DNA from 2 places in the Collinsella sp. AF28-5AC genome. Region 1 is predicted to be linked to the other one. Evidence: riboswitches for the same ligand, from Rfam matches in the RefSeq annotation. Region 1 holds a riboswitch; the other holds the start of a gene.
The links. Region 1 has a riboswitch for thiamine pyrophosphate ahead of thiM (hydroxyethylthiazole kinase). Riboswitches for the same ligand answer to the same signal wherever they lie in the genome.
Positions count from the first base shown of each region.

Region 2: it holds a riboswitch for thiamine pyrophosphate, as region 1 does, so the genes downstream of both, thiC (phosphomethylpyrimidine synthase ThiC) here and thiM (hydroxyethylthiazole kinase) in region 1, are expected to answer to the same signal.

Region 1 covers NZ_QRTA01000004.1:81,569-86,333, reverse strand. Annotated here, with positions in the region: gene DWZ01_RS04505 (5-methyltetrahydropteroyltriglutamate--homocysteine S-methyltransferase) at 1-101, opposite strand, end outside; gene DWZ01_RS04500 (LysR family transcriptional regulator) at 257-1,153, opposite strand; gene DWZ01_RS04495 (HAD-IIB family hydrolase) at 1,164-2,072, opposite strand; TPP riboswitch at 2,236-2,346, shown strand; gene thiM (hydroxyethylthiazole kinase) at 2,398-3,237, shown strand; gene DWZ01_RS04485 (thiamine-binding protein) at 3,241-3,582, shown strand; gene DWZ01_RS04480 (thiamine phosphate synthase) at 3,579-4,274, shown strand; gene DWZ01_RS04475 (patatin family protein) at 4,387-4,765, opposite strand, start outside.
Region 2 covers NZ_QRTA01000001.1:39,690-44,454, reverse strand. Annotated here, with positions in the region: gene polA (DNA polymerase I) at 1-199, opposite strand, end outside; gene DWZ01_RS00205 (aminopeptidase) at 366-1,763, shown strand; gene DWZ01_RS00200 (YaaA family protein) at 1,869-2,678, shown strand; gene DWZ01_RS00195 (hypothetical protein) at 2,702-3,217, opposite strand; TPP riboswitch at 3,281-3,396, shown strand; gene thiC (phosphomethylpyrimidine synthase ThiC) at 3,389-4,723, shown strand.

The DNA of each region.
Region 1 (4,765 bases):
GCGACATAGGCGGCACGGGCATCCTTTACAGCCTGCGGACGAAGAAAACTGCCGACGATATCGGCACGAAACGGCGCGTTCGGTTGAATCGAAGTGCTCATAGATATCTCCCTTTGCATTGGTTGCTTTACTGGGACAGAGTATGAGCGCTCATATGGTCATCGTAAAATATACGTTTATAACAGTTTGATATAGATGCTTCCTATATCAGTCTGGACTGTCATAAAGAGACTTGAACCGTGCGGAGCACAGCAGCCTAGATATGCTGACGAATCGCGTCGATATAGGCCCGACCGTAGCGCGTGAGCGTCGTGTTCTTGCGCGTGATGATGCCAATCTCCATGTACTCGTCCACGTCGAGCGGAATCGAGATAATGCCGGGGCCGTTGAGCTCGTGGCTGATCACGCCCGAGCATACCGTGTAGCCGTTGAGGCCCATGGCCAAATTGAACAACGTCGCACGGTCGCGCACGCGGATATTTTTGCGACGCTCGAACGTCGAGGTCAGCTCCTCGGAATAGTAAAACGAGTTGTAGCTGCCCTGCTCGTAGGACAGGAACGGGTAGTCTTCCAGATCCTCGAGCGTCACGCTGGAGCGGCCCGCCAGCGGATGGTCGGCGCAGACGAAGACATGCGGCGTGGCGCAGAAGAGCCCTTCGAACACGAGCTCGTTGGCGGCAAGCATGCGCTCGATGACCTCGCGATTGTGCTCCGACAGATACAGGATGCCGAGTTCGCTTTTCATATGCGCGACATCCTCGATAATTTCGTGGGTCTGCTCCTCGCGCAGGGTAAAGTCGTAGCGCGCGGCATCGAACTCGCGGATCACATCGACAAACGCATTAACGGCAAAGGAATAATGCTGGCAGCTCACACTAAAGTGCGGCACCTGCTCGGACGTGCCTTTGTACTTGCCCTCGAGCAGGTCGGCCTGGTCGAGCACCTGGCGCGCGTAGCCCAAGAAGGTCTCGCCTTCCTCGGACACAATGACGCCCTTGTTGGTGCGCTCAAAGATATGCACACCCATCTCGTTTTCGAGATCGCGAATCGACGCGGTAATCGAGGGCTGCGACACAAAGAGCCGGCGCGAGGCCTCGGTGATGCTACCGCATTCGGCAACCTTAACAACATATCTGAGCTGCTGGAGCTTCATAGCCTTCTCCCTAGACGTTCGTGACGCCAAAACCTGCCGCGTCCATTTGACGCATAAACGACGGCATCTCCCCCGTCGCGGCGCAGGCGGCAATCTGATGCAGAGCCCCGGCAACCGCATCATCTGCCGCAGCGCCAATATGCCAGCGTGCGGCAGCCGTGACGGCCTCGTTGGCATTGGCGACTGCAACGGAGTTAGGAACGGCATCGATCATGGGCAAATCGTTATCAGAATCGCCGAATACGGCCACCTCGTCGGGCGTCAGGCCCAAAGCGCGCGCCAGCTCCAGCGCAGCGCAGCCCTTGTCCCAACCAGCCGGAAGGATGTCGAACAGGCGCACTCGGTTGTTGGGAAACACAAGCGAGAGTTCCGGCACCTCAGCGGCAACGCGCTCACGTAGCTCCGCGAGCTCCTCACGCGAACGGGCACTCCAGATATTCGCCTTAAACACCGACGCGTCATCGACGACGGGACGACATGGGGCCTCTTCGCCTTTGAGCCACGCGTTGCCGCCCGACTCCATGGCGCGACGAACGCGCTCGGGGTCACTCGTCACACAATGGGCATCGTTGCCCCAAAAGTCATCGCCCAGGCTGTAGACTTTTAGAAATGTATCGTCGGTCTCTTGCTCCAGATAGTCGGCCAAACGCATCAGAGCATCGTTGTCGATTGCGCGCGAGGCGACTACTTCGCCGTCAACAAACATCACCTGGCCGTTACAGAACGCACCGGTCGAATAACACCCGGAACGGTTTTTGAACATCCAGCCCATCGCGGACGGCTGACGACCCGAAACCGGCCCAAAGTGCAAACCCGCCGCCTGCATGGCATGAATACCCTCAATGGCGTAGTCGCTGGCGCCGTCATGCCCGGCTGGAATCAGTGTATCGTCCATATCGGTCAGCACAAGTTTGATCATAGAGTCCCCTCGGTCATTCTTAATCCCATCTATTGTACCGACCTGCCAAAAAGGGACAGGTTTATTTCGGCAGGTTTCATCTGGGAAAACGCAAAGTCCCAGTTGTTACCTGCCAAAATAAACCTGTCCCTTTTTGGCAGGTGCGCTAGTATAGGGAACAACAGATTCGATGCGGGAGTGCCGGCGGTGCAAACCACAAGGCTGAGAGGGCATGGGGCCCAATCCTTTGAACCTGTCAGTTAATGCTGGCGTAGGGAGCATGCCGCCTTTACAGGGGCGCTGTCTATGCACAGCGCCCCTTTTCTATGCCAAGGAGGCATGTGCAGTGATTGATTCGGAACAGCTTAAGCAACATATGGTCAAGGCCGTGGAGGAGATTCGCACCACCAATCCGATGGCCGGCTCCATCACCAACACGGTGACGATCGACTTTGTCGCCAACGCGCAGCTCGCTGTGGGTGGATCGGCCGCCATGGTCTATCTTCCCGACGAGGGCGAGGCGCTCGTTGCCGGCGGCGGCGCCATCTATCTCAATATGGGCACGCTCTTCCCCATCTACGAGCAGACGATTCCCCGCGCGGCCAAGGCGGCACACGACGCCGGCAAGCCCTGGGTGCTCGATCCGGTGGGTCTGGGCATCGGCAGTCTGCGCACCCAGTTGGTAAACGAGCTTAAGCAGTACAAGCCCGCCATCGTGCGCGGCAACGCCTCCGAGATCATCGCGCTCGCCGGCCTGTGGGGTCTTGAGGGCGAGGCGGCCGATCTGAGCCGCGTGCGCGGTGTCGATACCACCGACACGGTCGACGCCGCCCGCGATGCCGCCGTGGCGCTCGCCCGCTACACCGGCGGCGCCGTTGTGGTCTCGGGCGAAGTCGACCTGATCACCGACGGCATGACCGTGGCCAAGTCCCACGGCGGCAGCCCGCTCATGTCCAAGATCACCGGTTGCGGCTGCTCGCAAGGCGGCGTGCTGGCTGTGTACGCCTGCGCTGCCGACCCGTTTACGGCCGCCGTCTGCGGCACCGCCGTCTACAACGTTGCCGGCTCGCGTGCCGCCGCTGTCGCCGACGCCCCGGCAAGCTTTAAGGTCGCCTTTATCGACGAGCTCTACCGCGCAACCGCCCAGGACATCGCCAACAACCAGCTCGACCTCGAGGAGGCATAGGCCATGTCCGAGCCCGCAACCGATGCCGGCATGAATACGCTCGTCGCCGTGGCCATCGCCCCGTGCGGCACCGGCGATGAGCTGTCCGCCGAGGTCGCCGAGGTCGTGCGCGTCATTCGCGAGAGCGGCCTTCCCAACCGCACCACCTCGATGTTCACCGAGATCGAGGGCGACTGGGACGAGGTCATGCAGGTCGTGCGCGACGCAACCTTTGTGTTGGCGAGCAAGGGCATCCGCACCGAAGTCGTGCTCAAAGCCGATATTCGACCCGGATTTACCGACACCATGACCGGCAAGCTCGAGCGCATGGAAGCTCAGATCAAAAAGCAGGAGGAAACACGATGAGTATCCGCGACAACCTTGATATCTCGGCCTATCTGGTGCTCGGCCCCGAAAACACGCTCGGGCGCCCCGTGGGCGATGTGGTGGCCCAGGCACTCGACGCCGGCTTTACCTGCATCCAGGTGCGCTCCAAGGTGGCAAGCGCCCGCGAGATCATTGCGCTGACCGGCGACGCCGCGCAGGCAATCGCACAGGCCGGCAAGACCGGTCAGGTCGCTTTGCTGATTGACGACCGCCTGGACTGCGTACTCGCCGCGCGCGAGCAGGGCATTGCTGTCGACGGCGTGCACGTGGGTCAGAGCGACATTCCCGTCGAGGTCTGTCGCAAGCTGCTGGGGCCCAACGCCATCGTGGGCCTTTCCGCCCGTTGCGAGGAGATGCTCGAGTACGTCAAGACCGCCGACATGAGCCTAGTCGACTACCTGGGCATCGGCCCACTCCACGAGACCGAGACCAAGCGCGACTGCGGACGCGCGGCCGACGGCTCTATCATCACCAAGAGCTTTGAGGACCTGGCCGCCCTCCACGCGGCAAGCCCCGTGCCCATCGTGGTGGGCGGCGGCGTCAAGACGGCCGACCTGCCACAGCTCAAGGCCACCGGCGTCGACGGCTTTTTCGTGGTGAGCGCCGTCTGCAGCGCCGATGACCCCTACGCCGCGGCCAAGGAGCTCGTCGACACCTGGCAGCAGGCGTAAGTCTAGGCCGAGCAGCTGATTCGCAGCCTCATATCTTCAGCAATGGAAAGCGCATCCCAGTTTGAGCCTCCATTCCGGGATGTGCTTTCCGCCGAGATGGCGGCAGCAGCCTCTACCCTGCCAGATATGCCTCCAGTGCCGGCAAGGTCGCCTCCGCATCGCGGCGACCAATCTGGTAGATGCGCTCAAGTTCATCGGGCTCGCGACACAGCGACGGCACCTTCACCGATTCGCTCGGACGCACCACAAAGATCTCGCCGGCAGCCTCGCGACGTGCCAGGTCATCGAGCGTGGCATTGTAGACCTCATGCCGATGCTCAAGCGCTGCGACAAACTCCGGATAGTGACGGAACACGCGCCGCAGCATGGGCATCACGCTGTTGGGCTGCTTCACAAAGCCCGCCGGCTGCGTGAGTACCACGATATTGCGGTCATACCCCTGCGCAAACAGCCACGCGCTGGGAATAGAATCAGCCACGCCACCATCCAGA
Region 2 (4,765 bases), on a different contig from region 1:
GTTTGCCCTTGTCAAACGCCACGACCACACCGTCGGGGTTAAAGGCATCGATCATCTTGAGAAACATGTTCAGAAAGCCGAAAATCGCGTTGGTGGGGCGGCCGTCCGGCGCATTCATGGTGGGCGGCACGGCGTGGAAGGCGCGGTGCATGAGCGAGTTGCCGTCGATAACGGCAAAGGTGCGGCGCTTGTCAGACATATTGAATACCTCGCTTTGGGCTGGGCACGGTTTGCTTACTCCAGTTTACACGCTCCCCGCCCCGCGGCCACCGCACATCAAGCTCCCCCGCCACCGCGAGCCCGCGCGTGATACGATGGCTCACGGTACATCAACCAGCACGATCGATCCGAAAGGAGCCTGCGTCATGGAGCGTCCCTGCGCATGGAAAAAGTACACGCCACAGCAAGTCGAGGAGCTCGAGGGGCTTTGCCGCGGCTATAAGCAGTTTTTGAGCGAGAACAAGACCGAGCGCCTGTGCGTCAAGACCGGCATCAAGATGGCCGAGGAGGCGGGATACGTCGACCTGGAGACCGTGATCGCCGAGGGCCGCACGCTCAAGGCCGGCGACAAGGTGTACGCCGCCAACCACGGCAAGGACCTTATGCTCGTCAACCTGGGCACCGCCCCGCTCGAGCAGGGCTTTAACATCCTGGGCGCCCACGTGGACTCGCCGCGCCTGGACCTTAAGCAGAATCCCGCCTTCGAGGCCGGCGACATGGCCTACCTCGACACGCACTACTACGGCGGCGTCAAGAGCTACCACTGGGTAGCCTCCCCGCTCGCACTCGTGGGCGTCATCTGCAAAAAGGACGGTACCACCGTCGACATCAATATCGGCGACAAGGCAGACGATCCGGTCTTTACCATCTCCGATCTGCTGATCCACCTCTCGAGCGAGCAGATGGCCAAGCCCGCCAAGGACGCCGTCGACGCCGAGATTCTCGACGTGATCGTGGGCGGCCGTCCCGTCAAGTTCGATGAGGACGACAAGGACGCTTCCAAGGAGCCCGTCAAGCAGATGTTCTTGGACATCCTCAAAGAGCAGTACGGCGTCGAGGAGGAGGACTTCCTCTCCGCCGAGATCGAGGTCGTGCCCGCCGGCCCCGCCCGCGACATGGGCCTCGACCGCTCCATGATTCTGGGCTATGGTCACGACGACCGCGTCTGCGCTTACCCCTCCATGCTCGCCCAGATCAATGTGGCCAATGTCGAGCGCACGAGCATCACGCTCATCGTCGACAAAGAGGAGATCGGCTCCGTGGGCGCCACCGGCATGACGAGCCGCTTCTTCGAGAACACCGTCGCCGAGATCATGACGCTCGCCGGCGAGGACAGCCCGCTGGCTCTGCGCCGCGCGCTCGCCCACAGCCGTATGCTCTCCTCCGACGTGTCCGCCGGCTTCGACCCGGGCTATGCCGGCAAGTTCGAGACCAAGAACGCCGCCTTTATGGGTCGCGGCCTGTGCTTTAACAAGTACACGGGCAGCCGCGGCAAGGGCGGCTCTAACGACGCCGACGCCGAGTATGTGGCCCTCATTCGCGACATCATGGACAAGGCAGGAGTGGACTTCCAGACCTGCGAGCTCGGCCGCGTCAACGCGGGCGGCGGCGGCACCATCGCCTACATCATGGCCAAGTACGGCATGAACGTCATCGATTCCGGCGTTGCCGTCCTGTCCATGCACGCCCTGTGGGAGGTCGCCAACAAGGCCGACATCTACGAGGCCTATCGCGGCTACAAGGCCTTCCTCGAGCGCGCCTAATCCACCCCACCCATAACTTGCGGTGGAATACGGATTGATTTGGTCTTTCAATAGCCCAAACAGACCGTATTCCACCGCAATTTCTTTTTTGGCAGAGGAGAGTCCATGCTGCAGGTCATCATTTCGCCCGCCAAGCAGATGCGCGCGGCCCAAAATGCTTTTGAAGTCCTGGGCATTCCACCCTTTGTGCGCGAGACAGCTCGCCTCCACCGCGCACTGCTAGATATCGAGCGGAATGAAGGCAGCGGCGGCCTGCAGGCGCTGTGGAACGTGAGTGACAAACTGCTGGGACCTTGCCTCAACACCCTGCATGAGTTCGGGCCCATCCTGAAAAACGGCGATCTCGACAATCCCGCACTCGCCCGTCACTTCTCCCCTGCCATCATGTCCTATCACGGCATTCAGTACCAGAGCATGGCACCCGAGGTAATGGATGCCGAACAGCTCGCCTGGCTGCAAAGCCATCTGTGGATCCTCTCCGGCCTCTACGGGTGCGTTCGTCCCTTTCATGCCGTCGAACCGTATCGGCTGGAGATGGGCGCGAAGCTTGTCGTCGACGGTGCCCGAGACCTCTACGCATTTTGGAGCGATAAGCTCGCGCGGGCTATCGCCCCGGCAGGCTCAAACACCACGATCGTCAACCTCGCCAGCGTAGAGTATGCCAAAGCCGTTCTGCCCCACCTCGCGGGCGACGCCACGGCCGTCACATGCCTCTTTGGCGAGGGCATCCGCAACGGGAAGCCCATCCAACGGTCGACCGCCAGCAAAAAGGCGCGCGGCTCCATGGTGCGGTGGATGGCAGAAAACAAGCTCGAGGATGCAAGCGAACTTACCGCATTCAACATCGGCTATCGGCACATCCCCGAGCTTTCAGACAAAAACACCCTGGTTTTCATGAACGCGCAGGCACTATAGGCCCGCCGTTTCCAAACACCCCGTTACTCCGCCAAGCCATCGGCCTTTGCAATCTCGCTCGTCGAGCCATCTTGGTAGGTAATCTTAACGTGCTCTACGTCGGATACCGTAACGCCCGACGGAGGTTCCAGACGCCACTCCGTCAGCGCAATGTCCATGGTCGTGGGCACGTCCCCTTGATCTTTGAGCTTCACCGTCAGCGTTTTGAGCGTCGCATCAAACGTCACGCGTTCGATTTCTTCACCCGGAATAGACCCGCCGCTCAGCTGCAGCTGCACAAACTCGTCGCGCGGATACCAATAGTCGCCCGGTGCGGCAACCGTGTTGCCACCAGAAACTTTCATGGTCATAATCGGCAGGCCCTCGTCGGCTTCAAACCCCCAGGTGGCGCCGCCAGGACCGCCGAACGTCCAAATACAAAAGGCAATCACCAGCACGGCAAGCACCGCAAAACCAATCGCGACCAACCCATGGTGCGCACGGCTTTCCTCGGCCGATACACCCCATTGTGTCTCTCGATATAGATGCTTGTCTTCCATGTACGCCTCCCCACAGGCACGCTCGTTGGCCCAATCGTACCCATTCAGGCTATACTTGAGCCCATTACATAAACGGGGAGCTTGCAGGACAAGACGGCAGGCTGAGACTGGGCGCGCCCGCCCTGACCCGCAAACCTGATATGGGTAATGCCAACGAAGGGAGCCGTGCCAATGAGCGCACAGACCGAGCCCAAGCTCGTCACGCAAATCGACTTCGCCCGCGCCGGGCGGATCACACCGCAGATGAAGGAGGTCGCCGAGCGCGAGCATCGCGACCCCGAGTACATCCGCGAGCGCGTGGCCGACGGCCGCATCTCCATTCCCGCCAACATCGTGCACATCAAAAAGGGCATGCGCGCCTTTGGCGTCGGTGAGGGCCTGTCCACCAAGGTCAACGTGAACCTGGGCATCTCGGGCGACAAGGCCGATGCCGCCGAGGAATGGAAGAAGGTCAAGATCGCCGAGGACTTTGGCGCCGACGCCATCATGGACCTCTCCAACTCGGGCAAGACGCGCCAGTTCCGCCAGCAGCTCATCGACGAGACGCCGCTCATGGTAGGCACCGTCCCCATGTACGACGCCATCGGCTACATGGAAAAGCCGCTGGTCAAGCTCACCAAGGACGACCTGTTCGAAGTCGTGCGCGCGCATGCCGAGGACGGCGTGGACTTTATGACCATCCACTGCGGCATAAACAAGTCGGTCACCAAGACCTTTAAGGAGACCGGCCGCCTGATGAACATCGTGAGCCGTGGCGGCTCACTGCTGTTTGGCTGGATGGAGGTCACCGGTAACGAGAACCCATTCTATGAGTTCTACGACGAGTTGCTCGAGATTTGCCACGAGTACGACGTGACGATTTCGCTCGGCGACTCCTGCCGCCCGGGCTGCCTCTACGACTCCAACGACGCCACCGAGACCGCTGAGATGATCGAGCTGGGCAAGCTGTGCAAGCGCGCTTGGGCCGCCGGCGTCCAGGTCATGGTCGAGGGCCCGGGTCACATGGCGCTCGACGAGATCGCCGCCAACATGAAACTGCAGAAACGCCTGTGCCACAATGCTCCGTTCTATGTGCTCGGGCCGCTGGTGACCGATATCGGCGTGGGTTACGACCACATCACCGCTGCCATCGGCGGCGCCATCTCCGCCAGCTCCGGTGCCGACTTCCTGTGCTACGTGACACCGGCAGAGCACCTATGCCTGCCCAACGCCCAGGATGTGCTCGACGGCCTCATGGCCACCAAGATCGCCGCACACGCCGCCGACATCGCCAAAAAGGTGCCGCACGCCCGCGACATGGACGACAAGATGGGCCAGGCACGCCGCAAGCTTGACTGGGACGCCATGTGGGAGTGCGCGCTCGACCCGGTTACGGGCAAGAAGCGCTACGAGGAGTCCCCCGCCGCCACCGAGGGCACTTGCACCATGTGTGGCAAGATGTGCGCCGTCCGCACCATCAACAAGATCTTCGAGGGCACCACGATCGACCTCGGCATAGAGGACTAACCCTGTCGCCGCGGCCGCCTCTGGCGGCGAGCTGGTGCCTGT